DNA from 3 places in the Streptomyces sp. NPDC001351 genome. Region 3 is predicted to be linked to each of the others. Evidence: predicted binding sites of a transcription regulator. Region 3 holds the regulator's gene; each other region holds the start of a gene.

Region 1 (9,778 bases), on a different contig from region 3:
CTGGGCCTCCAGGTCGTCGGCCATGCGGTTGATCGTCTGCGCCAGGTCGCCCAGCTCGTCGCGGCGGTTCTCGCGCACCCTGCGGGTGTAGTCGCCGTGCGAGATGGCCTTGGCGACCGCGTTCATGTCGTCCAGCGGCGCGGTCAGCGAATGGGCCACGAACTGCGTGATCAGCAGGGTGGCGATCATCGAGAAGACCGTGATGAAGCGCAGCTCCGTCGCCGTGCGCATCGCTATCATCATCAGCCCGGTGGTGATCAGGACCGCGATGACGACGAGCGCGCCCAGCTTGGTCTTGATCGAGAACGGGCTCACACCGCCCCAGGGCTCCCCGGGGCTTCTCCGGCCGGCCGGATCGCCGCTCATGGCGTCGGGGTCTCCAGCGCGTAGCCCACGCCGTGCACCGTGCGGATCCGCTCGGCGCCGATCTTCCGGCGCAGCGCCTTGATGTGGCTGTCGACCGTACGGGTGCCGGAGGCGTCCGCCCAGTCCCACACCTCGGCAAGCAGCTGCTCACGGGAGAGCACCGCGCGTGGGGTGTTCGCGAGGCAGACCAGCAGGTCGAACTCGGTGGGCGTCAGATGCACGTCCTCGGAGTGCACGCGCACCCGCCGCTGGGCGTGGTCGATCTCCAGCTCGCCGAGGCGCAGGATGCCGCTTCTGGGCGTCGCGGCGGCCAGTGCGGCCCGCTCCACCCGGCGCAGCAGCACATGCACGCGTGCGGCCAGCTCCCGCATGGAGAACGGCTTGGTCATGTAGTCGTCGGCGCCGACGCCGAGCCCGACCAGCATGTCGGTCTCGTCGTCACGCGCGGTCAGCATCAGCACCGGCACCGGGCGCTGGGCCTGCACACGGCGGCAGACCTCCAGGCCGTCGAAGCCCGGCAGCATGATGTCGAGGATCAGCAGGTCGGGCTGCCAGGCCTCGGCGGTGTCGACGGCGGCCGGGCCGTCACCCGCGGTCTGCACGAGGAAACCCTCTGCGCGCAGGCGGGCCGCGATGGCGTCGACAATGGTCGCGTCGTCCTCGACCACCAGGACCCTGCGCTGCGCGCCCGGGCTCGCCGTCGTGCCGTTGTGGGATGTGTGGGTCTGCTCCATCGCCCGCCCCTGAGTTGCTTTCCGGAATCCGTGGGGTGATCCGTTACCTGGCTCATGCCTGCGCATGCTTGCGATTGACGCTTGAATGATCTGCGCCAGAGAAGCAGAGTACGGGGAGTCACCGTCCCACGGCTATCCAGGTCGGACGGCGATGTGCACAACGTCGGGAACGCCACGGGCAACCGGGATCTCTTCGGTACGCACCTGTTGGAACCCGGCATTCCGCAAGGTTTCTTCGAAATCCGGAGAGGGCTGCGCGGACCACACCACCAGCACCCCGCCTGGCTTCAACACCCTTGCGCAGCTTGTCAGTCCGGCGGGCGAGTAGAGATCGTCGTTGCCCTCGGTGACGGTCCAGTCGGGGCCGTTGTCGATGTCCAGGCAGAGGGCGTCATAAGTGGCGGATGTCTCACGGACGTACTCGATCAGATCCGTCACCACGATCTGGGTGCGCGGATCGGCGACGGCCTCGGCCGACAGGGCGGCGAGGGGGCCGTTCAGGTGCCAGTCGACGATGGCGCGCTCGCGCTCCACGACCGTGATCGCGCCCCAGCGCGGGTCGGCGGCCGCGTGTGCGAGCGAGAAGCCCACGCCGAGGCCTCCGATCAGCACGTCCGGCGCCGTGCGGGGGCCCAGGGCGTCGAGCGCGGCGTCCACGAGGAGCCGCTCCGAGCGGCCGTCCGAGGTGTCCATCAGGAAGCAGCCGTTGGCGATGATCTGCAGCAACTCGCCGTGCCGGCGGAGCACGACCTCGCCGTACGGGCCCTCGCGTCGGTCCAGGACCACAGGGGTGTCGTAGATGGCGGTCATGGCCTCCATCCTGCACGAACTCGGGTTTACGGCCAGGGGAATTACCGGGGTCGCACCCCCCGCGAATTACCCGTTCGTGGGACGTGGGGACGTGCTGGGCTCAACTGCTGCGGCGGGGGATGGCGTTGGAGCTCGGCGCAGGCCGGGGACGGGGGGCGGGCGGCTGCAGGCCTCCGCCTCTGCCCCCCGCGACGGCGCCATCGGCGAGGCGTCCGTCCGCCGCACCGGCGACCGGGACCCGCGACCCGCGCGGCGCACGCCAGGGAGGTCGACCCGCTGAGGCCGTAGAGGACGAAATCAGGAAGCAGGGGTTGTCCTCTGACGCAGGAAAAGCATGAGAGGTTGCTATGAATCGCCTCCAGCGTGGCGTCGGTCACAGACAGGGACCCCTGTGGTTGCGAAGGGTGGGGCGCAACGGAAGGAGCGCCGCACCGTGGAACCCCTCGCGACGGCCGACAATGAACCCTCGGTCGCGCCCCTTCCCGACGTGTCCGAACTTCTCGACGGTATGCCGCGTCAGCGCGGCGCGGTCACCGTCGCCGTACCGACCGTGCAGGTGCCGCTCCCCGCGGTACGCGCCCTCCGCCCCTGGCGCCTCCTGCCGACCCCCACCGGTACGCCGTTCACCTTCGCCTACGCGGCGGTCCTCGCGCTCACCACACTGATCACCACGTACGCCGCCCCGTCCCTCGTCGACACCCTGCTCCAGGCCTCCAGCACCGACGTCGCACACCTCGTGCAGACGCCCGTGCTGGTGCTGCTCGCCAGCGCGCTGTGGATCGCGGGCGGGATCGCGTCGCCGTACGTGGTCTGCTTTCTGCTCGTCCTGACGGCGCTGGAGCGGCGGATAGGCGGGGCGCGCACGGCCGTCGTCTTCCTGCTCGGCCATGTCCTGGCCACCCTCGCGACCGAGGTCCCCATCGGCCTTGCCGTCCTCGTCGGCCACCTCCCCGACAGCTCACTGCACCGCTTCGACTACGGCATCAGCTTCGGCGTCGCCGCCAGTGTCGGCGCCCTGGCCGGGCTGCTCACGCCCTGGCTGCGCTGGCCGGTGCTGGTCCTGTTCGGCGGCATGCTGGTCGAAGACCTGATCGAGTTCACGGACCCGCTGAGCAACTGGGGCCACCTGATCTCCCTGGCCATAGGCATCGCGACCTGGCCGATGATCCGCCGCTGGTACCGCACGACCACGGCCTGACTGCCGCTCGATCGCGGATTCTTTTCACCTCGCCCGGCGTTGTGTCTTCTCAGCCCGTCCGGCGTTTGAGGACAAGGCCCCTTGAGGGCCGAAGCGGGGGTCTGGGGGCGGCAGCCCCCAGTAAACGCCCACCTCACCGCCGTGATCGCTGACAGCGAACGGGGTCCCGGGAACATTGGCGGAGCGCCATGCATTGAGTCGGCATAACTCAACTTGACTGCCGGAGGGTAGATCATGGCATCGACGTCCACACCGCTCACCCTGCCCGTGCTGCCGCTCGACGACGAGGTCGTGCTGCCCGGCATGGTGGTTCCGCTGGACCTCAACGACACCGACGTACGCGCCGCGGTGGAGGCCGCCCAGGCCGCCGCCCGCTCCGAGCCGGGAAAGCCCAAGGTCCTGCTGGTGCCACGCATTGACGGGACGTACCCGGGCACGGGTGTGCTCGGCACCGTCGAGCAGGTCGGCCGGCTCGCCGACGGTGACCCGGGCGCCCTGATCCGCGGCCGCGGCCGCGTGAAGATCGGCGCGGGCACCACCGGCCCGGGTGCGGCGCTGTGGGTCGAGGGGACGAGGATCGACGAGAGCGTGCCCGAGCCGCTGCCCGGTCACGTCACCGAGCTGGTCAAGGAGTACAAGGCCCTTGCCACCGCCTGGCTGCGCAAGCGCGGCGCCTGGCAGGTGGTCGACCGGGTGCAGGCCATCGACGACGTCTCCGCCCTGGCCGACAACTCCGGATACTCGCCCTTCCTGAGCACCGATCAGAAGATCGAGCTGCTGGAGACCGCCGACCCGGTCGCCCGCCTCAAGCTCGCCACCCAGCATCTGCGCGACCACCTCGCCGAACAGGACGTTGCCGAGACCATCGCCAAGGACGTCCAGGAGGGCGTCGACAAGCAGCAGCGCGAGTTCCTGCTCCGCCGCCAGCTGGAAGCCGTACGCAAGGAACTGCGGGAGCTCAACGGCGAGCAGGACGGCGAGGAGTCCGACGACTACCGCGCCCGCGTGGAGGCCGCCGACCTGCCGGAGAAGGTCCGCGAGGCGGCGCTCAAGGAGGTCGACAAGCTGGAGCGGTCCAGCGACCAGTCCCCGGAGGGCTCCTGGATCCGCACCTGGCTGGACACCGTCCTCGAACTGCCGTGGAACGAGCGCACCGAGGACGCGTACGACATCCAGGGCGCCAAGGCGATCCTGGACGCCGAGCACGCGGGCCTGGAGGACGTGAAGGAGCGCATCACCGAGTACCTGGCGGTACGCAAGCGCCGCAGCGAGCGGGGCCTCGGCGTCGTGGGCGGCCGCCGCGGCGGTGCCGTACTGGCCCTCGTCGGCCCGCCCGGCGTCGGCAAGACCTCGCTCGGCGAGTCCGTCGCGCACGCCATGGGCCGCAAGTTCGTCCGGGTCGCCCTCGGCGGTGTCCGTGACGAGGCGGAGATCCGCGGCCACCGCCGTACGTACGTCGGCGCGCTGCCCGGCCGTGTCGTCCGCGCCATCAAGGAGGCCGGTTCGATGAACCCGGTCGTCCTGCTCGACGAGATCGACAAGGTGGGCTCGGACTTCCGCGGCGACCCCGCGGCCGCGCTCCTCGAGGTCCTGGACCCGGCGCAGAACCACACCTTCCGCGACCACTACCTGGAGGTCGAACTCGACCTGAGCGACGTCGTCTTCCTCGCCACGGCGAACGTCCTTGAGGCCATCCCGGAGGCCCTGCTCGACCGCATGGAGCTGGTCCGCCTGGACGGCTACACCGAGGACGAGAAGATCGTCATCGCCCGGGACCATCTGCTGCCGCGTCAGCTGGAGCGTGCGGGGCTGCAGTCGGACGAGGTCACCATCGACGAGAGCGCGCTGCGCAAGCTCGCCGGCGAGTACACCCGCGAGGCGGGCGTCCGCACCCTGGAGCGCTCGATCGCCCGGCTGCTCCGCAAGGTCGCGGCGCAGCACGAACTGGGCGACCGTGAGCTGCCGTTCACCATCACGGACGGTGACCTGCGCGGCCTGATCGGACGGCCGCACCACGTGCCCGAGTCCGCCCAGGACCCGGCGGAGCGCCGCACGGCGGTCCCGGGCGTGGCGACCGGTCTCGCGGTCACCGGCGCGGGCGGCGACGTCCTGTACGTGGAGGCGTCCCTGGCCGACCCGGAGACGGGTGCGGCGGGCCTGACGCTCACCGGTCAGCTGGGTGACGTGATGAAGGAGTCGGCGCAGATCGCGCTGAGCTTCCTGCGCAGCCACGGAGCCGAACTGGAGCTGCCGGTCGCGGACCTGAAGGACCGTGGAGTGCACATCCACTTCCCGGCGGGCGCGGTCCCGAAGGACGGCCCGAGCGCGGGCGTCACGATGACGACGGCCCTGGCGTCCCTCCTGTCCGGGCGCCTGGTCCGCACGGACGTGGCGATGACCGGCGAGGTCTCGCTGACCGGCCGCGTCCTGCCCATCGGCGGCGTGAAGCAGAAGCTGCTCGCCGCGCACCGGGCGGGTGTCACCACGGTGATCATCCCGAAGCGCAACGAAGCCGACCTGGACGACGTCCCGGCGGAGGTGCTGGACAAGCTCGACGTCCACGCCGTGACCGACGTCCGCCAGGTCCTGGAGCTGGCCCTCGCGCCCGCCACTAGCGACGCGAAGCCGGAGGTTCCGGTGGCGGCGTGACGGACGCCACCGGACAGGCAAGGCCCGGGTCCCGTGAGGGAGGCCCGGGCCTTCGCCCTGCGTATCGACGGCTCAGCCGTTGGCCAGTGCCTGCACCCGGTCCAGCGCTCCATTGAACTTGTCGTGGTCACCGACGGTCGGCCCGGACGACGTGTACTGCCACATCGTGTAGTAGCCCCAGCCTGCCGGCAGCGTCCCGGCGTCCGACGCGTACCGAGCGATCCACAGCGGGTTGGCCGAGGCGAAGCCCGCGTAGTTCCCGGTGCAGTCGCTCCACCAGCTCGTCGCCGTGTAGATCACGGCGTCCCGGCCCGTGCGCGCCTTGTACGTGTTCAGGAAGTCGGCGATCCAGCTGACCATCGCGCTCGCCGACTTGCCGTAGCACTCGGCGCCGTACGGGTTCCACTCGATGTCGAGGGTGCCGGGGAGGGTCTTGCCGTCCCTGGACCAGCCGCCGCCGTGGTCGACGAAGTAGTTCGCCTGGGTCGCGCCGCTGGTGGTGTCGGGGGTGGCGAAGTGGTACGCACCGCGGATCATGCCGACGTTGTACGAGCCGTTGTACTGCTGGGCGAAGTACGGGTTCGTGTAGTACGTGCCTTCGGTCGCCTTCGTGTACGCCCACTTGACCCCGCTGCTCCACAGCGTGGACCAGGCGACGTTGCCCTGGTAGCCGGCGACGTCGACGCCCTCCGTCTGGGTGGCGGCGGTGGGGGCGGGGGTGCCGCTCCGCCCGTCGTGGGCGAGGACGCCCATGCCCATGCGGGCGGAGCCGCGCGGCGGCTTGGCTGTGCCGGCCGCGTCGGCCGGGGCGGTGAGGGCCAGGGAGAGGGCGGCGAGCAGGAGCCCGGCGAGGAAGAGGCGCCGGGGGCGGACCGATCCGGATCTGTGCACGGGCATAGCGTGCCTCCGAGGGCTCGGTGATGCTCGGTGGGGAAGCGCTGCAGGGCCGAGACGCCGTTGGCGTGGGCATGTCGGCCATTTCCTGGTAAGGAAGCTACGCACGTAGAAGAGCCGGTGGGAAGGGGGGCCGGAGGCTGCCGTTGGTCTAGCCCTGCGAAATACTTGTGGAGCTGCGGCAACGACGGGGTCTGGCGGAAACTTTCAGGATCGGGAAAACCGAGGCAGGGGCTGACGTGCACGAAGGCGGAAACGGGGACGAGGGCGGACTGTCGTCCCAGACGTCACCGAGCGGCGCGGACCAGGAATACCTGTCCCTTGAGCGCGAACTGACCGTTCTGCTGCGGCGCGCCCGGGCCAGCCAGGGCGAGATGGCCCGCGAGGTCCACCCCGACCTGGAGTCCGCTGCGTACGGCCTCCTCGTACGCCTCGACGAGCACGACCGCCTGCGCGCCACCGAGCTCGCCGCCTACATCGGCGTGGGCAAGGCCACCATGTCCCGCCAGCTGCGCGCCCTGGAGGACCTGGGCCTGGTCGCCCGCGAACCCGACCCGGCGGACGGGCGGGCCTGGCTGGTCCACCTCACCGAGGAGGGCCACCGCCGGGTGAGCAAGGTCCGTGACGCCCGGCGGGCGCGCTACGTGAGCCAGCTGGCCCACTGGGACCGCCGCGAGGTGGCGGAACTGGCGCGGCTGCTGGGGGAGTTGAACCGGGGGATGGAGAAGTAGGCCCCGCCCGGCTGCCTTCAGGCGCCGGCACCGGTGAGGCGCAGGGTCGCCTCCGCGCCCCCGTCGGGGTGGTTGCGGAAGGTGAGACGGGCGCCGAACAGTCGGGCCTGACCGAAGGCGATGGCCAGGCCCAGGCCTAGGCCCAGGCCCAGGCCCGTTCCCGCGGACCCGCAGCCGGTGCGGAACCGCTGGGGACCGGAGGGGGTGAGGACGGTCAGCAGGTCGGGCGGGAAGCCGGGGCCGTGGTCGCGGACCCGCACGACCGGTCCGTCGCCGCCCCGGTCCTTCTCCACGTCCACCTCGACCGTCACCGGCGGGGCGCCATGACGAAGCGCGTCGGCGACCAGGTTGGTGGGGATCCGCTCCACGCGCCGTGGATCGGTCCCCGCGAGCGCGTCCGTGACGATCCGCACCCCGACCGTGCCCTCAGCTCCGTCGAGCCCGGCGACCGCGCGCCGGGCCATCGCGCTGACCTGGTGGGTCTCGGTCTCCACCGGCACCGCGTCGGCTTCCTGGCGGGCCAACCTCCAGGACGTCCTCGACGAGGCCGCGCAGCTTGCGCACCCCGCACGTCACGCAACGCGGTCAAGTAGCCCACCGGCTCACAACTCCACGTACACGACCGTCGCGTCGTCGTGCGTCTTGCTGCGCCGCAGATATCTCCGCTCCTCCGCGTCGGCCCGCTCCAGCATCCGTACCCGGTCGACCAGCGCCTGCGCCCCCTCCTTCCGCACAAAGCGGAAGCAGTCCGCCCAGTCGCCCTCCCGGAACTTCTCCACCCACCGGGTGGCGCCGTCCGTCAGGGCGGCCAGGGCCCGCACGTCGCCCCGCGACAGCACGCCCGTCACCGCCCGCGCCGCCACGGCCGGATCCGCGGCCGCCGTGAAGAAGCCGCCCTCCTTGTTCCGGACCGTTGAGTCCACGAGGGCGTCCGTCGCCAGGGACGACCGCGGCAGCCGCGACAGACGGTCGTCCAGGAGGGACGTGACCGTGCCCTCCGGTGACTCCACCAGCAGGGCCGAGTCCGACAGGACCAGGTACTCCAGCGTCTCCACGCCCCACCGCGCCACCACCACCGTTGCCTGTGGGGTGCGTGGGTGAGAAAGGTCACAGGTGGTCGCATGGGCCTCGGCCGTACGCGTGACGGCACGAGCCAGCGCCTCCTGGAGCGGAACATCCGGGAGGGAAACGGTCAGTTCGGTCAGGGCTCCGCCGAGACGGGACGTGTACCAGGGGACCGAATGCAGACAGCCCGTCCCGTCGCGCGGTGGCGTCACCCCGTCCAGGACGACGAGGGTCCCGCCCTGGCCGGAAGCCGGGAGTGTGGCCGCGGCGAAGTCCTCGTTGGGGTAGGTGGGATCACCAGGCTCCGAAACAAGTTCCGTATGCATTCGGCCAGTCTGCACGACGTCTTCACAAGGTTCGCCAAAGCCTGGCATCGGTCGCGGAATTGACGCACTCGCGCAGGTCAGACGCCCTGTTTGGGGTGGAATCCGTTGTTCCGGGAAGCCGTGGCGGCGAATACTGCCACCGCCCGGCGCGGACGTCCAACCGGCCTGCCGCACAGGGCCGCTGAACCCTTCCCAGGAACTTGCCCGCCAACTCTCCTCCGATGTTCACTCCTTCGGGTGGCGGGTCAGGTGATGCTCGTCCACTGCCCACCGGCACTGGGAGGGTCGGCACCGTACTGGGCGTACGTACAGTCGACGTCAGTTGACGGAGCGTCACACCCGGGCCCATGAGTACCACGAGTCAGGATTGCGAGCACCGGTGCACAAGACGCGGCCTCGTCGTACAGGCAAGCAGACGGACCCCGCAGCGGGCGTGGAGCACACGTCCGGCAGCACCGCCACCACCACCGGCAAGGGCCGGCCCACGCATGTGCGCAACCGGCTCGTCGTCGCCGTGGCCGTGGTGGCCGCCGCGATAGCCGGGGCCGGTCTCCCCTCCGTCCTCTCCGCCTCCGGGCAGCTCAGTGACTCCCAGGACCTGGTGACGCTCGCCGGGCGGACCCAGGACGCTCTGGCCCTGGCTCATTCGCTTGCCGACGAGCGGGACGAGGTGACCTCCTACATCGCCGCCGGACGGCCCAAGTCCAAGGCGCCCTCCGAGCAGCGCAGCGCCCGCGTCGACCGGCAGGTCGAGGAGCTGCAGCAGAACACCGACACCCCCGCCGCCCTCCGCGGCGACCTCGACGGCATCGCCGCGCTGCGCCGCTCCGCGCTCACCGGCAAGAGCGACGCCCTGCAGACGCACGACGCCTACTCCGCCGCCATCACCGAACTGCACCGGCTCGCCGAACAGCTGGCGCAGCAGATGCCGCCCCGCGCCGGATCGGGCGCCTACGCCCTCGCCGAGCTGGACACGGCCGTGCAGCAGGCCGCCGCCGCCCGCGG
Region 2 (9,778 bases), on a different contig from region 3:
CAGCAGGACGCAGCCGGGCAGGCGCCGGGCGGCCATCCGGGCCATGCCGTACGTCAGGTCGGCGCCCGTCACCCGGGTGGCGGGCCGCGCGGCCGCGAGGCGCCGGGTGACGATCCCGGTGCCGCAGCCGACGTCGAGGAGCCGCTCGGCGGCTGCCGGGATCAGGCCGAGTACGGCGTCGGCGGCGGCCGCGGCCCTCGGCTCGCCACCGCGGGTGGCGTCGTAGGCGTCGGCTTCCTTGTCGTAGTCGAGCACGCGGGTCAGTGTGCCCCGTGGGCCTGTGCGAGTTCCTCGACCCTTTGCGCGAGGCCGAAGTCGAGCTCGGTGATCTTGCCGCCCACACTGTGCGTGTTCACCGACAGGGAGACGGTGTTGTAGCCGAGGGTGAGGTCGGAGTGGTGGTCGAGCTCGTCCTGCACCTGGGCGATGTGGATGACCATCGCGGTCGCGGCGAAGTGCGAACCGAGCCGGTAGGAGCGGGTGAGCCGGTCGTCGTCGACCGCCCAGCCCGGCAGCTCGGCCAGTCGGTCCTCGATCTCCTTCAGCGACAGGGGTTCGACGGGCATGGGCTCGCTCCTTCCTCGGCACCGGGTGCTTCTTCAGCGTGCCACAGCAACTGACTGCGGTCCTGGTCAGAAGGGTTCCCGGGGGCGGGCCGGAGAACCCTCCGGAGGGCCGGGGAACGGCTGCCCGCTCACCACTCGTGCAGGCGCTCCGCCGCCAGGTCGTCCGCGATCGCGGCGATCCGGGGCCTGCCCTCGACCCGCTCCACCCACTCGTGCGGCAGGCCGACGTCTCCGTGTACGGCGCCGAGGAGGTTGCCGCAGATGGAGCCGGTGGAGTCGCTGTCACCCGAGTGGTTGACGGACAGCAGCAGGGCCTCCTTGACGTCCGGCTCGACGAGCGCGCAGTAGACGCCCATCGCGAGGGCCTGCTCGGCGACCCAGCCCGCGCCGAGGGACTGGAGCTTCTCCGCGGTCGGCGCCCCCTGCGCGGCAAGGTCGAGGGCTCCTTCCAGGGCGGCGGTCGTCTCCTCGTGGCCGGGGTGGCGGGCCAGCAGGCGAAGTGTGCGCAGCACCGCGCCCTCCAGGGAGTCCCCGTCCACTGCGTACGCCACGATCGCGGCCAGTGCGCCCGCCGCGTAGTAGCCGGTGGGGTGACCGTGGGTGATCTGGGCGCCGCGGGCGGCCATCGCGAAGGCCCCCTCGGCGGAGTTGATCAGGCCGAAGGGGGCCGAGCGCATCACCGTGCCGCAGCCCTTGGAGTCGGGGTTGACCCGGCCCGGCCTGCCGTCGAGCGAGAGCGACGGGTCGGGGGCGTACTTCTGGGCGACCCCGGAGAGGCAGGCGTTGCCGGGCGCGCGGCGGGAGTACAGCCAGGGCTCGTCGATCAGACCGCCCGTCGGGGCGCCGCCCTGCTCCGGGCCCGGCTTCGACTGGGTCTCCAGCCAGCGCTCGTACGCCTGGAGCAGCATGTGCGACCAGGCGCCGCCGATCCCCCTCATCCGCTCCCGGGCGTGCGCCTGGATCAGGGCCTCCACGGTGAACAGGGTCATCTGTGTGTCGTCGCTGACCAGGCCCAGCGCGCCGTACGCACCGGGCACGAACCCGGTCACCCCGCGTTCGCCGTGGAGGGCACGGATACGGTCCAGGGAGTTGAACTCGATGGGATAGCCGAGGGCGTCACCGATCGCCCCGCCCAACAGACAGCCACGCACTCGGGCGCGGTACACCGCGGCGGTCTCCAAGGTCGGCTTCAACGGCCAGGTCATCTGCTGCGCTCCTCGACTACGGTCGTACGTATGGCCATTGTCGCGACCGGAACCGCCACCTCCACGACCGGCCCCTCCGACAAGAGCGTCGGCCCCCTCCTGCGGTCCTGGCGCGAGCGCCGCCGGGTGAGTCAGCTGGAGCTGGCGCTGCGGGCCGACTCCTCGGCGCGGCACATCAGCTTCATCGAGACGGGCCGTTCGCGGCCGAGCGAGGAGATGGTGCTCAGGCTCGCCGAGCATCTCGACGTCCCGGTGCGCGAGCGCAACTCCCTGCTGCTGGCGGCCGGTTACGCCCCGCACTACCCGGAGACCCCGCTCGACTCGCCCGAGCTGGACGCCCTGCGCCAGGGCATGGAACGCCTCATCCAGTGCTACGAGCCCTACCCGGCGTTCGTCGTCGACTCGGTGTACGACGTGGTCGCGGCCAACCGGGGCATGACGATGTTCCTGGACGGCGTCGCGGAGTCCCTGCTCGAACCCCCGCTGAACGCCATGCGGTTGACGCTGCACCCCGAGGGCCTCGCGCCGCGCATCCGCAACCTCCCGGAGTGGCGCGGACATCTGCTCGCGCAGATGGAACGGGAGATCGCCCTGCACCGCTCCGCACCACTGCGGGCGCTGTACGAGGAGGTGGCGGCCTACCCGGTGCCGCAGCGGGAACACAGTCAGGGCCCCGAACCGGCGGAACCCGTCCCCTACTTCGCGCTCCCGATGCAGATCGAGCACGAGGGCCGGACGCTGTCCTTCGTCTCGTCCATCTCCACCTTCAACACGCCCATGGACGTGACGGTCGCCGAACTGGCCATCGAGACGCTTCTTCCGGCCGACCCGGCGACGGTCAAGTACCTCCAGTCGCTGATGCCCTGACGGACGTCCGCCGGACGGCCCGCGTGGCGAGCGCCTCTTCCCGGAACCCGTGAGACTGGCGGCGGAACATGACACACTACTGCGCGGTTGCTTCGGCGCGTAGGGGAGGCGTGGCGTGAGTGAGCGGCGTCCCGCGCCCACCGTGGGCCAGGTGGTGCTCGGCAGACGCCTGCAGGAACTGCGCGAGGCGGCACAGCTCAAGCGGGAGGAGGCCGCACGCGTCCTGCGGGTGGCCCCCGCGACCGTACGGCGGATGGAGATGGCCGAGGTCGCCCTGAAGATCCCGTACGTCCAGGTGCTGCTGGAGACGTACGGCGTCCCGGACGACGAGGCGGCCGCGTTCGTCGCCCTGGCCGAGGAGGCCAACCGGCCGGGCTGGTGGCAGCGCTTCCACGACGTGCTGCCGGACTGGTTCAGCCTGTATGTGAGCCTCGAGGGCGCCGCCGGCATCATCCGCTCCTACGAGCCGCACTTCGTGCCCGGGCTGCTGCAGACCGAGGACTACGCACGTGCGGTGATGGAGGCGGGCACCGTCGGGCAGACCGGTCCGGAGACCATCGAGCGGCATGTGTCGCTGCGGATGGCGCGGCAGCGGCTGCTGGACCGCCCGGATCCGCCCCATCTGTGGGTGATCATGGACGAAACGGTTTTGCGGCGCCCGGTGAGCTTCCGCGGCGAGGTGATGCGCGAGCAGCTGGACAAGCTGCTGGAGTTCGCCGAGCGGGACCGGGTCACGCTGCAGATCGCCGAGTTCAAGGACGGCCCGCACCCGGGGACGTACGCACCCTTCACCCTGTTCCGCTTCGACGAGCCCGAGCTGCCCGACATGGTCTTCACCGAGTATCTGACCGGTGCCCTGTACCTCGACTCGCGCACGGAGGTCTCCGCGCATCTGGAGGTCCTCGACCACATGACGGCGCGGGCCGCGTCGGCCCAGCGCACGAAGAAGATCCTGCGGGAGCACCGCGAGGACTTCTGAGCCACCCACTACACCTGTCCGACCGGAGGAGAAGACCCCGCATGACCGGATCCGACGCCGCACCGCAGATCGACACCAGCCGGCCGCACCCCGCCCGCGTGTACGACTGGCTGCTGGGCGGCAAGGACAACTACCCGGTGGACGAGGAGCTGGCCCGGAAGATCCTCGCCGTGGACAACAGCGCGGTGCGCGGGGCGCGGGCCAACCGGCGGTTCATGCACCGGGCCGTCCGCACCGTCGCCGAGGCCGGGATCCGCCAGTTCCTGGACATCGGCACGGGCATCCCCACCGAGCCCAATCTGCACCAGGTGGCGCAGGCCGTGGCGCCGGAGTCCCGGGTGGTGTACGCGGATAACGACCCGATCGTGCTGCGGCACGCCCAGGCACTGCTGCGCGGCTCCGAGGAGGGCCGCACGGAGTATGTGCACGCGGACGTGCGGGACATCGACACCCTGCTGCGGCAGGCCGCCGAGACCCTGGACTTCGCACAGCCGGTCGCGCTGTCGCTGGTGGCGCTGACCCACTACCTGGACGACGGCGTCCACGACCTCCTGGCGAAGTACGTCGCGGCGCTCGCCCCGGGCAGCCATCTGATCCTTTCGCAGGTCACCCCCGACCTCAATCCGGAGGCCATCGCGAAGGCGGCGGGCGCCTTCCGCGCGAGCGGCACCCCGCTCTTCCCCCGCTCGATCACGGACTTCCAGCGCTTCTTCGAGGGCCTGGAGCTGCTCGGCCCCGGCGTGATCCCGGTGACCGGGTGGCGGCCGGAGGCCGAGGACGTGGCGGCGCAGACGGAGGGCATCGTTCCGGTGTACGCGGGGGTCGCCCGCAAGCCCTGACGTCGTGCACGAGCACCCATACGGGCGCCATGAACAGGTGCGTTCCTCCGCCCGCCCCTAGCGTCGAAGCACGGGGTGAGCAAGGGAGCGACGCAGGTGGCCGAACCGCGAACAACGCCCGCCGGGCCGGGAGCGGCGCTGCTGCGCGCAAGATGCTTCTTGCGGTCCGCAGCCACCGCCCCCGACCGGCCCGAGTGCGAACCCCGCGGCTGCGTCAGGGGCGTCTGCCGTAGCTGTACCACGAGGCTCTCGCCCGGCCCGGAGCCCCCGTCTTCGCCCGGGCCGGCATCCAGCCGTCTGCCGCTGGTGTCGGTGGCGCACTTCCACGCCCTGCGAAGACGCCGGACCACGGACGAGACCAAGGAGGCCTGATGCCCTCGGACGCCGTGCTGTACCAGGCGGCAGCGCTCTGCCTGACCTATCCCGACGACGGCTTCCGCGCCCGGCTGCCCCTGCTGCGCGAGGCGGCCCCGCAGCTGCGGGAGTTCACCGACCACGCGGCCCTCACCCCGCCCGGCGAACTGGCCGCCCACTACGTCCAGGTCTTCGACTTCAAGAACCGGCACAGCCTCTGTCTGAGCTGGTGGCGGGAGGGCGACACCCGGCGGCGCGGCAGGTCGCTGGTCCGCTTCAAGGACGTCTACCGCGCCGCCGGCCTGGAGTTCACCGGCGAGGAACCGCCCGACTTCCTGCCCGCGGTACTGGAGTTCGCGGCCCGCACCGGCGACACGGACCTCCTCACGGAACACCGCGGGGGCCTCGGGCGGCTGCGGGCCCGGCTCACCGACTTCGGTACCCCGTACGCATCCGTCCTGGATGCCGTGTGCGCCACCCTGCCGATCCCCCACACGGAGGTTCGCTCATGACCACGCTCCTGTGGGGCGTTCTGCCGTATGCCGCCTTCGCCCTGCTCGTCGCCGGCCTGATCTGGCGCTACCGCTACGACAAGTACGGCTGGTCCACGCGTTCGTCGCAGGTGTCCGAGTCGAAGCTGCTGAACATCGCCTCCCCGGCCTTCCACTACGGCATCCTCTTCGTGCTGGCGGGCCACCTGGTGGGCCTGTTCGTCCCCCGGTCGTGGACCGACTCGATCGGCGCCCGCGAGCACACGTACCACCTGTTCTCGCTCTACGGCGGCACGGTGGCCGGCGCGCTCGCCGTCGCCGGGATCCTGCTGCTCATCCACCGCCGCCGCACGCACGCCCCGGTGTTCCGGGCGACGACCGTCAACGACAAGCTCATGTACGTCGTCCTGATCGCCGCCATCTGGCTGGGCATGGCCGCCAAGCTCAGTCATGTCTCCGGCGACGGCTACAACTACCGTGCGTCCATCGCCCCTTGGGCCCGCAGCCTGTTCACGCTCCAGCCGAGGACGGACCTCATGGAGGGCGTGCCGGTGCTGTACCGGGTCCACGCGACGATCGGCATGGCGCTGATCGCGCTGGTGCCGTACACCCGCCTGGTCCATGTGTTCAGCGTGCCGGTGCAGTACCTGTTCCGCCCGTACGTGGCCCACCGCAGCCGCGAGCCCAGGCAGTTGGGACCGCGGCCGGAGCGGCGGGGCTGGGAGAAGACGGGCGTGTGACGGTCAGGCCGCGCCGCCCTTCGTGTCGCGGTCCTCGTCGACGATCTCGGCGTCGACCACGCCCTCCTCGTCCTGTGGTGACGTCTGCTGTTCGGTGCCGCTTCCGGAGGCGCCCTGGTCGGCCTGGGCGTACATGGCCTGGCCCATCTTCTGGCTGACGGTGGCGAGTTTCTCGACGCCGGTGCGCAACTCGTTGGTGTCGGCGTTGTGTTCCAGCAGGCCCTTGAGTTCCGTGGCGGCCGCCTCCACCTCCGCTTTGGTGTCGGCGGGGATCCGCTCCTCGTTCTCGCGGATGAACTTCTCCGTCTGGTAGACGAGTTGTTCGGCCTGGTTGCGGGTCTCGGCGGCCTCGCGACGCTTTCGGTCCTCCTCGGCGTACTGCTCGGCCTCCCGCATCATGCGGTCGATGTCGTCCTTGGGGAGCGCCGAGCCGCCGGTCACCGTCATCTTCTGTTCGCGGCCGGTGGCGAGGTCCTTGGCCGACACATGCATGATGCCGTTGGCGTCGATGTCGAAGGCGACCTCGATCTGCGGGACCCCGCGCGGGGCCGGGGGCAGACCCGTGAGGTCGAAGACGCCGAGCTTCTTGTTGTACGCGGCGATCTCGCGCTCGCCCTGGTAGACCTGGATGCCCACCGAGGGCTGGTTGTCGGTGGCCGTGGTGAAGATCTCCGAACGCCGGGTCGGGATGGTCGTGTTGCGCTCGATGAGCTTCGTCATGATGCCGCCCTTGGTCTCGATGCCGAGGGACAGCGGGGTGACGTCGAGGAGCAGCACGTCCTTGACGTCACCGCGGATGACGCCGGCCTGGAGGGCCGCGCCGACGGCCACGACCTCGTCGGGGTTGACACCCTTGTGCGGGTCCTTGCCGGTGAGCTCCTTGACCAGGTCGGTGACCGCGGGCATCCGGGTGGAGCCGCCGACGAGGATGACGTGGTCGACCGCGGAAAGCTTGATGCCGGCGTCCTTGACCGCCTGGTGGAAGGGGGTCTTGCAGCGGTCGAGGAGATCGGCGGTGAGCTCCTGGAACTGGGCGCGGGTCATCTTCTCGTCGAGGTGCAGCGGCCCCTCGGCGGAGGCGGTGATGTAGGGGAGGTTGATCGTCGTCTCGGACGAGCTGGACAGCTCGATCTTGGCCTTCTCGGCGCCCTCGCGCAGCCGCTGCACGGCCATCTTGTCGCCCGCGAGGTCGATGCCGTACTGCCCCTTGAACTTCTTGACGAGGTGCTCGACGATCCGCTGGTCCCAGTCGTCGCCGCCCAGGTGTGTGTCGCCGTTGGTGGCCTTGACCTCGATGACGCCGTCGCCGATCTCCAGCAGCGACACGTCGAAGGTGCCGCCGCCGAGGTCGAAGACCAGCACGGTCTGCTCCTCGCCGCGGTCCAGGCCGTAGGCGAGGGCCGCGGCCGTCGGCTCGTTGATGATCCGCAGGACCTTCAGGCCCGCGATCTCCCCTGCCTCCTTGGTCGCCTGCCGCTGGGAGTCGTCGAAGTACGCCGGTACGGTGATCACGGCGTCCGTGACGTCCTCGCCGAGGTAGGACTCGGCGTCCCGCTTCAGCTTCTGCAGCACCCGCGCGGACAGCTCCTGCGCCCGGTAGCGGGTGCCGTCCACGGAGCCCTGCTCGGGGAAGCGCCAGCTCGCGTCGCCCATGTGCCGCTTCACGGAGCGGGCGGTCCGCTCCACGTTGGTCACGGCCTGCCTCTTCGCGACCTCCCCGACGAGCACCTCGCCGTTCTTGGCGAAGGCCACGACCGACGGTGTGGTCCTGGCCCCCTCCGCATTCGCGACGACGGTGGGTTCGCCGCCCTCCAGCACGGCCACCACCGAGTTCGTGGTCCCCAGATCGATCCCGACCGCACGTGCCATCTCCGTCCCCTTCCGCCAGGGCACTCCTCACACACCAGCACAAAACTTGAGTGCGCTGTTGTCAATGCCGCGTACTCCGGGTACCCGGAAACGACGGTGCCGCGCCCCCTGTGTCGGGGGCGCGGCACCGAAGGACGTCCGGGACGCGGGCGGGTGTCAGGCGAGCTTGGCCGACAGGGTGATCGTCGTGCCGGTGAGGGCCTGGCTGACCGGGCAGTTCTTCTTGGCGTCCTCGGCGGCGGCGACGAAGGCGTCGTTGTCGATGCCGGGGACCGTGCCCTCGACGGTCAGGTGGATGCCGGTGATGCCCTCACCCGGCTGGAAATTCACGTCGGCCGAGGTGATCAGCTTGGTGGGCGGGGTGCCGGCGCCGGCCAGGGCGTGCGACAGCGCCATGGAGAAGCAGCTGGAGTGCGCGGCGGCGATCAGCTCCTCGGGGCTGGTCTTCCCGTTCGCGTCCTGGGAGCGCGAGGCCCAGGTCACCGGCTGCTCGGCGATGGCACCGGAGGAGTCGAAGGAGACGACACCGTTGCCCTCGAGCAGGTTGCCTTCCCAGACGGTGTGTGCGGAGCGCGTGGTTGCCACGATGAATCCCTTCGAATTCTGGCTGTTCCTGTAGGACACCATCCGATCACATTCCGGCTCACCGCACCCGGAACACCGGCCCACGCGCGGTGAACGGCAGCCGCGCCCCCTGCGGGATCAGATACGCGTGCTCGCGCCGCACCCGCAGGACGTCGCACCAGCCGTCCGTGATCACCAGTACCGGCGCGCCCGGTGGGAAGTCGTCCGCCCGGTGCAGCAGGTCGATGCCCGGCTGCAGGACCGTACCGCCGCGGCCGTGGACGCGTACCCGGCCGGCGATCTCCGTGACCGGCACGAAGCCCGCGTCGTGCGGGGCCGTGTCGCAGAAGATCACGCGGGCGGCCGGGACGTCGCGGGCCTCGGCGTAGGAGGCGATGGCTCCGAGGGCCTTGCCGAGGAGGGTGCGGTCCATGGAGCCGGAGGTGTCCAGGACGACGCCGAAGGTGCAGCGGGCGATCTCCTCGGGCGGGAAGCAGCGGCCGGCGCGCGGGATGTCGGGGGTGGAGGCCTGGCGGCGCGAGGGGCGGGCGTATGTCCGTACGGGCTGCGGGCTGGGCACGAACTCGTCGAACCAGCGGGCCAGTCGGGCATCCCAGGGCAGGGGCGGGTGGCTGAGGGTGCGGATCTCCTCGACCAGGCCGCCGGGGAGGAAGCCGCGCTCCTGCTGCTGGTGCAGGTCCAGGCCCTGGCTCAGGCCCCGGCGGTAGAACTCGTCGAGGTCGACGTACGCGCCGGGCGGGCCCAGCGGGGCGCCGAGCATGTCGCCGCTGCCCTTGCCGCGCAGGGTGGACAGGCGGCGCATGCGGCGCAGGTCGCCGACGAGACGGTCGTAGACCTCCTCGGAGGAGAGGCCGGTGAGGGCCGGGTCGTGCAGGAGGCCCTCCGGCATGGTGCCGACCTGCATCTCCTGCAGCCAGCCGTTGATCACGTAGTCGCAGGCGATGTTGAAGAGGTAGTGGTCGCGGGTGCCGCAGCGGTCGCCGTGGCGCAGGGCGGCGTGCAGCATCTCGTGGGCGAGGATGAACCGCCATTCCTCGTCCTCGAACCGGCGCAGCGGGTTGAGGTAGATCTCGCCGGCCTCGGCGTTCACCGCAGCCACGGAGATGCCGTGCGCGCGGGCGAGTTCGGCGTCGGCGACGAGTGTGATGCCTGCCGCGATGCCGCCGAGCAGTGGGTAGGAGGAGATGAACCAGCTCAGGGCCCGCTCCCAGGGGCGCTGCGGGGCGACTTCCCCGCTGAGGGAGTCGCGGCGGCCGCCCGCCATGTCCATCGCCGCGGACACG
Region 3 (9,778 bases):
GGCCTTGGCATGCGCGTGGTCGCGCAGCGACATGATCAGGAGCTTGGGGGAGAGCGGCTTGCCCGTGTTCCAGGCGGGGCACTGCGACTGGCAGCGGCCGCACTCGGTGCAGGTGGAGAAGTCGAGCAGGCCCTTCCAGGAGAACTGCTCGACCTGGGAGACGCCGAAGACGTCGTCCTCGCCCGGGTCGGTGAAGTCGATCGGCTTGCCGCCCGAGGTCATCGGCTGCAGGGCGCCCAGGGCCGTCGAGCCGTCGGCGTTGCGCTTGAACCAGATGTTCGGGAAGGCCAGGAAGCGGTGCCAGGCCACACCCATGTTGGTGTTCAGCGAGACCACGATCATCCAGATGAACGAGGTGCTGATCTTGATCATCGCGACCAGGTAGATCAGGTTCTGCAGCGCGGAGACCGAGAGCCCCTTGAAGGCCGCCACCAGCGGGTACGACGCGAAGTACGAGGCGTCGTAGCCGTCCACGTGATGGATCGCGCCCTCCAGGCCGCGCAGCACGTAGATCGCGAGGCCGATGGTGAGGATGACGTACTCGACGAAGTACGCCTGACCCGACTTGGAGCCCGCGAAGCGGGACTTGCGGCCGGGGCGGGAGGGCAGGTTCAGCAGGCGGATCGTCATCAGTACGACGATGCCGAGGACCGTCATCACACCGATGAACTCGGTGTACATCTCCAGCGGCAACCAGTCGCCGACGACCGGCAGCGTCCAGTCGGCCTGGAAGAGCTGGCCGAAGGCCTGCGCCAGGGTCGGCGGCAGGGTCAGGAAGCCGACCGCCACGAACCAGTGGGCGAAGCCCACGATGCCCCAGCGGTTCATCCGCGTGTGGCCGAGGAACTCCCTGACAAGAGTCACGCTGCGCGCGTACGGGTTGTCGGTCCGGGTGCCGGCGGGCACCGGCTGGCCCAGTTTGAAGTACCGGACGAACTGACCGATGGCGCGTGCGAGCAGCGCAACGCCGACCACGGTCAGGACCAGCGACACGATGATCGCGGCGAGTTGCATTTGGGGGCTCCTCGGGACTGCGAGGGTCATTACTAAGCGGTAACTTATGTAGTCCGATTGAGACTACCCCCATCCTCCGTCGCACTGTAGCCGGGCGTGCGGTGATCTGCGTCGCTGAGGGTTGCCTTAAGGGGCTGCGGCCAGGTCTGCTGTCGGGCTTGCGACGATGCGATCGTGTTATTCATGCCAAATTGGTACATTTGCGCCTAACTTAGACCCGTGCTATACGGGATCGCCGCCGCCACCACCGCCCTGCTGCTCGCCGCCGTGCTCACCGCACTGCTGCGGGTGCCCGCACTGCGCCTCGGCATCGTCGAGCGGAGACGGCAGCGGCAACGGCCCGTGCCGCTGCTCGGCGGTCTCGCCGTGGTGCTCGCCACCTGTGCGGTGGCGGTGGCCATGGACCGGACCGGCGTCGCGCCCCTCGGGGCGGGGGTGGGGCGGCTGCTGGTCGCGGGCGGCGCCGTCGCCGCGCTCGGGCTCGTCGCGGACATCGGGCGGGTCAAGGCGCGGGTCCTCGTCGCCGGTACGGCCGTGGCGGCGGCCAGTGTGGTGCCGTACCAGGAGACCGGGGTGCCGGCCGGGCTGCTCGCCGTCGGCTGGATCGTCTTCGTCGCCATCGGGTTCAAGGCGCTCGACCATGCGGACGCGCTCGCGGGGACCGTCGGGGTGCTCACCGCCTTCGGGGTGGGGGCCTGTGCGGCGGCCGAGCTGATGGACGGGCTCGCGGTACTGCTGAGTGTGCTGGCCGCCGCGCTGACCGGGTTCCTCATGCACAACTGGCCGCCCGCGCGCGTGGGGCTCGGCGCCTGCGGCTCGCTGTTCACGGGGTTCCTGCTCGCCGCGTCGGCCGTGTTCACCCGGGCGGGCTACGCGCTCGCGCCCAGTGCGGCAGTGCTGTTCTCGCTCACCGCCCTGGCGAGCGCGGACGTGCTCCTCGTGGTCCTGTCCCGGAGGCTGGCCGGGCGGCCGTTGCTGCGCGGCGGGCCCGACCATGTCGCCCACCGGCTGCGGCGGCTCGGGCTCACTCCGCAGGGGGCGACCGTGCTGCCCGGAATCGGGGCCTTCGCCGGGGTGTTCGTCGGAGTGCTCATGCATATCGGGTGGACCGCCCTGTCCGCCGTGTACTGGGTGGGGGCGGTGGTACTCGTCGTCGTACTCATGCTCCTTCGGGTGCCCGTGTACGGTCTCCGGCGGTCCGTGCCCACGCAGTCGACGCAGGTCAGCGGGCCATTGCGTGTAAGGAACGGATAAGAGTTGAGTCGGTCCGACTCAGGTCTGTTGACCCATCGACGGGGCGTCGTGCACACTTGAGTCCGTTCCACTCAAGTCAGCTGGAGGAATTCACCATGGCACGTGCGGTCGGCATCGACCTGGGCACGACTAACTCCGTCGTCAGCGTTCTGGAGGGCGGCGAGCCCACCGTCATCACCAACGCCGAGGGTGCCAGGACCACGCCGTCCGTCGTCGCCTTCGCGAAGAACGGTGAGGTGCTCGTCGGCGAGGTCGCCAAGCGCCAGGCGGTCACGAACGTGGACCGGACCATCCGTTCCGTGAAGCGCCACATGGGCACGGACTGGAAGATCGAGCTCGACGGGAAGCCCTTCAACCCGCAGCAGATCTCCGCGTTCATCCTGCAGAAGCTGAAGCGGGACGCCGAGGCCTACCTGGGCGAGAAGGTGACCGACGCGGTCATCACCGTCCCGGCCTACTTCAACGACTCCGAGCGCCAGGCGACCAAGGAGGCCGGCGAGATCGCCGGTCTGAACGTCCTGCGCATCGTGAACGAGCCGACCGCGGCGGCGCTCGCGTACGGCCTCGACAAGGACGACCAGACGATCCTCGTCTTCGACCTCGGTGGCGGCACCTTCGACGTGTCCCTCCTGGAGATCGGTGACGGCGTCGTCGAGGTGAAGGCCACCAACGGCGACAACCACCTCGGTGGTGACGACTGGGACCAGCGCATCGTCGACTACCTGGTCAAGCAGTTCGCCGGCGGCCACGGCGTGGACCTCGGCAAGGACAAGATGGCCCTGCAGCGTCTGCGTGAGGCCGCCGAGAAGGCCAAGATCGAGCTGTCCTCGTCCACCGAGACCTCGATCAACCTGCCGTACATCACCGCGTCCGCCGAGGGCCCGCTGCACCTGGACGAGAAGCTCACCCGGGCTCAGTTCCAGCAGCTGACGGCCGACCTGCTGGAGCGCTGCAAGACGCCGTTCCACAACGTCATCAAGGACGCCGGCATCTCCATCAACGAGATCGACCACGTCGTCCTCGTCGGCGGTTCCACCCGTATGCCCGCCGTCGCCGAGCTCGTCCGCGAGCTGACCGGCGGCAAGGACGCCAACAAGGGCGTCAACCCGGACGAGGTCGTCGCCATCGGCGCCGCCCTGCAGGCCGGTGTCCTCAAGGGTGAGGTCAAGGACGTCCTGCTCCTCGACGTGACCCCGCTGTCCCTCGGCATCGAGACCAAGGGCGGCATCATGACCAAGCTCATCGAGCGGAACACGACGATCCCGACCAAGCGGTCCGAGATCTTCACCACCGCCGAGGACAACCAGCCCTCCGTGCAGATCCAGGTCTACCAGGGCGAGCGCGAGATCGCGGCGTACAACAAGAAGCTCGGGATGTTCGAGCTGACCGGTCTGCCGCCGGCCCCGCGCGGTGTCCCGCAGATCGAGGTCGCCTTCGACATCGACGCCAACGGCATCATGCACGTGACCGCGAAGGACCTGGGCACGGGCAAGGAGCAGAAGATGACCGTCACCGGCGGCTCCTCGCTGCCGAAGGACGAGGTCGACCGGATGCGCCAGGAGGCCGAGAAGTACGCGGAGGAGGACCACGCCCGCCGCGAGGCCGCCGAGACCCGCAACCAGGGCGAGCAGCTCGTCTACCAGACGGAGAAGTTCCTCAAGGACAACGAGGACAAGGTCCCCGGCGAGATCAAGACCGAGGTCGAGGCGTCCGTCGAGGAGCTGAAGACCGCGCTCAAGGGCGAGGACACCGCCGAGATCCGCACCGCCACCGAGAAGGTCGCGGCCGTCTCGCAGAAGCTGGGCCAGGCCATGTACGCCGACGCCCAGGCCTCGCAGGCCGCCGCCGGCGGTGCCGCGGGCGCCGAGGCCCCGAAGGCCGACGACGACGTGGTGGACGCCGAGATCGTGGACGACGAGCGCAAGGACGGTGCCGCGTGACGGAGGAGACCCCGGGCTTCGACGAGAAGCCCGACGTCCCCTCCGGCGCCACCCCCGACGACGCCGAGCCGCAGGCCGCCTCCCCCTCCTCGGGGGAGGGGGCGGCCCCGGCCGGGGACGCAGCACAGATCGCCGGTCTGACGGCCCAGCTGGACCAGGTGCGCACGGCGCTCGGTGAGCGCACGGCGGACCTCCAGCGGCTCCAGGCCGAGTACCAGAACTACCGCCGCCGGGTGGAGCGGGACCGGATCACGGTCAAGGAGATCGCCATCGCGAACCTCCTGACCGAGCTCCTGCCCGTGCTCGACGACATCGGCCGCGCCCGGGACCACGGCGAACTCGTCGGCGGATTCAAGTCCGTCGCGGAGTCGCTGGAGACCGTCGCGGCGAAGATGGGACTGCAGCAGTTCGGCAAGGAGGGCGAGCCCTTCGACCCGACGATCCACGAGGCCCTGATGCACTCGTACGCGCCGGACGTCACGGAGACGACCTGCGTGGCGATTCTGCAGCCCGGGTACCGCTTCGGCGAGCGCACCATCCGCCCCGCGCGGGTGGCCGTCGCCGAACCGCAGCCCGGCGCCCAGACCGTCAAGGCCGAAGAAGCGACCGAGGCGGCCGACGACAAGGAGAGCGGTGGCCCGGACGAGGGCTGAGCTTGAACCGGTCGCAGCACCGACCGCTGTATCGATGAGAGAGGAGGGGCGTCGGGGATGAGCACCAAGGACTTCATCGAGAAGGACTACTACAAGGTCCTCGGCGTCCCCAAGGACGCCACCGAGGCCGAGATCAAGAAGGCCTACCGGAAGCTCGCCCGCGAGAACCACCCGGACGCCAACAAGGGCAACGCCAAGGCCGAGGAGCGCTTCAAGGAGATCTCCGAGGCGAACGACATACTCGGCGACCCCAAGAAGCGCAAGGAGTACGACGAGGCCCGCGCCCTCTTCGGCAACGGCGGCTTCCGCCCCGGGCCGGGCGCGGGCGGCGGCTCCTTCAACTTCGACCTGGGCGACCTCTTCGGAGGCGGCGCCCAGGGCGGGGGTTCCGGAGGCTTCGGCGGCGGAATCGGTGACGTCTTCGGGGGCCTGTTCAACCGCGGCAGCTCCGGCACCACCCGGGTGCAGCCCAGGCGCGGCCAGGACATCGACACCGAGGTCAGCCTCAGCTTCACCGAGGCGATCGAGGGGGCGACGGTCCCGCTGCGCATGTCCTCGCAGGCGCCCTGCAAGGCCTGCTCGGGCACCGGCGACGCGAACGGCAACCCGCGGGTGTGCCCGACGTGCGTCGGCACCGGCCAGGTCGCGCGGGGCTCCGGCGGCGGCTTCTCGCTCACCGACCCCTGTCCGGACTGCAAGGGCCGCGGCCTGATCGCGGAGAACCCCTGCGAGGTCTGCAAGGGCTCGGGCCGCGCCAAGTCCTCGCGCACCATGCAGGTCCGCATCCCGGCCGGGGTGTCGGACGGCCAGCGCATCCGGCTGCGCGGCAAGGGCGCACCGGGCGAGCGGGGCGGCCCGGCGGGCGACCTGTACGTCACGGTGCATGTCGACGCGCACCCCGTGTTCGGCCGCAAGGGCGACAACCTCACCGTCACCGTCCCGGTGACGTTCGCGGAGGCGGCGCTCGGCGGCGAGGTCAGGGTCCCCACCCTGGGCGGCCCGCCCGTCACCCTGAAGCTGCCCCCGGGCACGCCCAACGGCCGCACCATGCGCGCCCGCGGCAAGGGCGCGGTCCGCAAGGACGGCACCCGCGGCGACCTCCTGGTCACCGTAGAGGTGAGTGTCCCGGCGGAGTTGACGGGGAAGGCTCGTGACGCACTCGAGGCGTATCGCGAGGCGACCGCGGGCGAGGACCCGCGGGCGGAGCTGTTCAAGGCCGCGAAGGGAGCATGACCACGATGGACGGCCGTCGACGCAACCCGTACGAGCTGACTGAGGAAACCCCGGTCTACGTCATCTCGGTGGCGGCCCAGCTCTCCGGACTGCACCCGCAGACCCTGCGCCAGTACGACCGCCTCGGCCTGGTCTCGCCCGACCGCACCCCCGGCCGCGGCCGCCGCTACTCGGCCCGCGACATCGAACTGCTGCGCACGGTCCAGCAGTTGTCGCAGGACGAGGGCATTAACCTGGCGGGCATCAAGCGGATCATCGAACTGGAGAACCAGGTCGCCGCGCTCCAGCAGCGCGTCGCCGAACTCCAGGCGGCGGTCGAGGGCGCGGCAGCCGCGATGCAGCAGCGCGAGGCGGCGGTGCACGCGTCGTACCGCCGCGACCTGGTGCCGTATCAGGAGGTCCAGCAGACCAGTGCGCTGGTGGTGTGGCGGCCCAAGCGGCAGCAGGACTGACGTGCATGTGTGACAGGGGCCCGGAGGCCGAACCTCCGGGCCCCTTCCGTATGCCGGGCCGTTGTCGGTGGCCGGTGTCAGCGGCCGACGAAGAACTCCAGCGACGAGCTCTGCTCGCTCTGCCGCCCGTAGGGGTCCACGGCGTACACGGTGGCCGTGCACGGCCCGTTGTAGGGCGGCGTCCAGGAGAGGGAGCCGGTGGTGGACAGCCGGGTGCCGCTGTCGCCGCAGGCGCCGCTGATCTCCCAGGAGTAGCCCTTCAGGACCCGTCCCTCGTCGCCCGCGCCGGGCGCGGCGGTCACCTGGACGGCCTGCCGGGCGGGAATCCCCGCCCTGACCAGCGTCAGCCGCGGTGCGTTCGGGCCGGTCGGGGTGGCCTTGGCGAGCCGGTCGACGGTGATCTCCGCGGAGGGCGCGGACTCGGCGCCCGTGCCGGCGTCCACGGCGACGACGTAGTAGGACGCCTTGCCCGCGGGAGCGAGGCGGTCCTCCCACCAGCCGCCGTGCAGGTCCCCGAGGGCGGTCCAGCCGCCGTCGGTGCGGCGGTAGACACGGTACTGGGGGGCGTCCTCGGGGAGATCCCAGTGGATCTCGGTCCGGTCGTCGTGGAGGGCGCTGGTGAGCCCGGTCGGGGCGGGCGTGGCGCCGGGCTCGGGGCGCGTGGCCGTCACCGGGCCGGAGACCGGGGAGATGTTCCCGGCGCCGTCCACCGCCTGCACCTTGTAGGTGTACGCCGTGCCCGTCCCGGCGGTGACGTCCGAGAAGGACGTCCCGAACACCGTCTCGGGACCGTCCAGGTCCTGTTGTCCCTCCGGCGCGCCCCACACCTCGTAGTGGTGGACGTCCGCCGCCGAAGAGGCTTCCCACGCGACCGTGTTGCCCGCCGTGGTGCCCTTCGCCGTGAGGCCGGTGACCTGTCCGGGCGCCGTACGGTCGGCGGTCGTCACGCCCTGGTCGGCCGAACCCGCGGAGGCGTTGCCCGCCTTGTCGTAGGCACGCACCTCGTAGAAGTACGTGTCGCCCGTCGCCGGCAGGCTCGTGTCGGTGTACGACGTCGAGGTCGTCGTCGCAAGCGGCGTAGCGCCGAACGACGTGCCCTTGAGCCGCCGGTAGACGCGGTAGCCCGCGAGGTCCATCTCCTTGTTCTTCGGCCAGGTCAGCTTCGCCTTCCCGGTCGCCGGGTCGTACGCGACCGAAGTCCCCGTCGGGGCAAGGGGTTTGACCTTGTCGACGTCGGCGGAGGTGCGGGGCTTGTAGGCGAAGGAGACGTTCGCTGTGCCCGTCCAGTTGACGTAGTCGACGCGGAAGGTGTGCTTGCCGGAGGGGATCGTGATGTCGACGGTCTTCTTCACCGTCGTGGACACGTTCTTCCAGAGGTCGACCTTGCGCACGCCGTCCAGGTAGACGCGGATGCCGTCCTGGGTGGCTACCGGCAGGGCGAAGGGGCCACCCGAGCCGAAGCCCCTCGTCACCGTCCAGCGGACGCCGAAGTTGTCCCTCGGGAGGCCGGCGGCGGGGGCGGAGGTCCCCCAGTTCTGGTCGATCGAGGAGTCGCAGTCCGTCTTCTTCGGGGTGCCGGAGAACGACGTGTTCGCGAAGAACTGGCGCTTGAAGACGGGCGAGGCGCAGGTGGTCGCTGCGGCGGCAGGACCGGTCGTCGCGGAGAGCAGACCGGCCGCGGTGGAGAGCACGACGGCGGTCGTGGCCGCGGCGGTCGTGCGTCTGGCTGGGATCATTCGGTCCTCTGGTCGGGAGGGGAACGGCTGGTGGAAGCTGCCGTGATCATGACTCGTGAGGAATCGCGTTGGTTGTACGGATCTTTGCCTTCCGATTGCCTGTCGTTGCATGGAGAGTCCGTAAAGAACCTTTGGAGGCGTTTCCGTCATGCCTTTACATGGTCGGCGGAGTGTTGCGTTGCGCACTCGTTAAGTAGTTGCGCTTGACGCCCGGGGGCCGGTCCGCGTTGGCTTTTCAGTCACCCGGGTCGCACGTTGCGCCCGCGTCCGGAAGGCATCAGAAGTGAGCACCATGCGTCCCACGCGTCGTACCGCCATCGCCGTGGCAGCGTCCACGATGACTCTGTCGCTCTCCTCCTGCGGCGTGCTGAACGTGTCGGGGGACAGCAGCTCGGCGAGCCCCACGAAGGGCAACGACGTCACCGTGGGACTGCTGCTGCCGGAGACGGCCAACACCCGGTACGAGAACTTCGACTACCCCATCATCAAGAAGCAGGTCGCCGCGCTCACCAGGCAGCAGGGCAAGGTCGACTACAAGAACGCCGGCCAGAACGCGGCCAAGCAGGCGGCCCAGATGCAGAAGATGATCGACGACAAGGTCGACATCATCCTGCTGGACGCCGTGGACTCGCACGCCATCGCCGGTGAGGTGAAGAAGGCGAAGGACGCCGGCATCCCGGTCATCGCCTACGACCGGCTGGCCGAGGGCCCGATCGACGCGTACATCTCCTTCGACAACGAACTCGTCGGCGAGGTCCAGGGCCGCACCCTGCTGGAGGCGCTCGGCAGCAACGCCGACACCTCCGACAAGATCGTCATGATGAACGGCTCGCCCACCGACCCGAACGCCAAGCAGTTCAAGGCGGGCGCCCTGTCCGAGCTCAACGGCAAGGTGACGATCGCCGAGTCGTACGACACCAAGGACTGGGACCCGAAGAACGCCCAGGCCAACATGAAGGCGGCCATCGCGGCGATCGGCAAGAACAACATCGCCGGCGTCTACTCCGCCAACGACGGCATGGCCGGCGGCATCGTCAAGGCCCTGGAGAACGCCGGCGTCACCAAGCTGCCGCCGCTCACCGGCCAGGACGCGGAACTCGCGGCCGTGCAGCGGATCGTCTCGGGCGAGCAGTACATGAGCGTGTACAAGTCGTACCCGCAGGAGGCCGCGGCGGCCGCGCAGATGGCGGTGGCCAAGGTGCAGGGCAAGGAGATCGAGTTCGAGGCCCTCACCCAGGACACCGTCGACAGCCCCACCGACAAGGGCATCCCCGCGCAGCTCGTCACCGTGACCGCGCTGACGAGGAAGAACATCAAGTCGACGGTCGTCGCGGACGGCATCTACACGGTCTCCCAGATCTGCACGTCGAAGTTCGCCTCGGAGTGCTCGGCCATCGGCCTCAAGTAGCCGGAGGCGGTACGCGAGAGGGCCGGGGCGGCCGCGCCCCGGCCCTTTGCCGTCGGTGGTGGTCACCCCACCCGCGTGAACACCACCG

What was found. The regulator HspR, encoded in region 3, represses chaperone genes until heat shock. The targets are predictions, from matches to a motif close to TTGAGNNNNNNNNNCTCAA.
Region 1: lon (endopeptidase La) is a predicted target of HspR. The motif match lies at 3,302-3,320, and genes of this name have one in related genera.
Region 2: dnaK (molecular chaperone DnaK) is a predicted target of HspR. The motif match lies at 7,957-7,975, and genes of this name have one in related genera.

The regions. Positions count from the first base shown of each region.
Region 1 covers NZ_JBIAWS010000002.1:859,821-869,598, forward strand. Annotated here, with positions in the region: gene ACFY1U_RS09600 (ATP-binding protein) at 1-366, opposite strand, end outside; gene ACFY1U_RS09605 (response regulator transcription factor) at 363-1,100, opposite strand; gene ACFY1U_RS09610 (spermidine synthase) at 1,233-1,910, opposite strand; gene ACFY1U_RS09615 (rhomboid-like protein) at 2,344-3,108, shown strand; gene lon (endopeptidase La) at 3,343-5,757, shown strand; gene ACFY1U_RS09625 (lysozyme) at 5,830-6,654, opposite strand; gene ACFY1U_RS09630 (MarR family winged helix-turn-helix transcriptional regulator) at 6,891-7,382, shown strand; gene ACFY1U_RS09635 (sensor histidine kinase) at 7,400-7,906, opposite strand; gene ACFY1U_RS09640 (protein phosphatase 2C domain-containing protein) at 7,985-8,773, opposite strand; gene ACFY1U_RS09645 (nitrate- and nitrite sensing domain-containing protein) at 9,153-9,778, shown strand, end outside.
Region 2 covers NZ_JBIAWS010000003.1:993,697-1,003,474, forward strand. Annotated here, with positions in the region: gene ACFY1U_RS14690 (class I SAM-dependent methyltransferase) at 1-255, opposite strand, end outside; gene ACFY1U_RS14695 (4a-hydroxytetrahydrobiopterin dehydratase) at 261-566, opposite strand; gene ACFY1U_RS14700 (ADP-ribosylglycohydrolase family protein) at 695-1,771, opposite strand; gene ACFY1U_RS14705 (helix-turn-helix domain-containing protein) at 1,802-2,638, shown strand; gene ACFY1U_RS14710 (helix-turn-helix domain-containing protein) at 2,754-3,617, shown strand; gene ACFY1U_RS14715 (SAM-dependent methyltransferase) at 3,659-4,456, shown strand; gene narJ (nitrate reductase molybdenum cofactor assembly chaperone) at 4,828-5,322, shown strand; gene narI (respiratory nitrate reductase subunit gamma) at 5,319-6,041, shown strand; gene dnaK (molecular chaperone DnaK) at 6,045-7,910, opposite strand; gene ACFY1U_RS14735 (OsmC family protein) at 8,067-8,495, opposite strand; gene ACFY1U_RS14740 (hypothetical protein) at 8,554-9,778, opposite strand, start outside.
Region 3 covers NZ_JBIAWS010000004.1:244,558-254,335, reverse strand. Annotated here, with positions in the region: gene ACFY1U_RS15995 ((Fe-S)-binding protein) at 1-1,014, opposite strand, end outside; gene ACFY1U_RS15990 (MraY family glycosyltransferase) at 1,234-2,268, shown strand; gene dnaK (molecular chaperone DnaK) at 2,364-4,208, shown strand; gene grpE (nucleotide exchange factor GrpE) at 4,205-4,861, shown strand; gene dnaJ (molecular chaperone DnaJ) at 4,919-6,094, shown strand; gene ACFY1U_RS15970 (heat shock protein transcriptional repressor HspR) at 6,100-6,546, shown strand; gene ACFY1U_RS15965 (PA14 domain-containing protein) at 6,624-8,282, opposite strand; gene ACFY1U_RS15960 (sugar ABC transporter substrate-binding protein) at 8,575-9,690, shown strand; gene ACFY1U_RS15955 (transglutaminase domain-containing protein) at 9,753-9,778, opposite strand, start outside.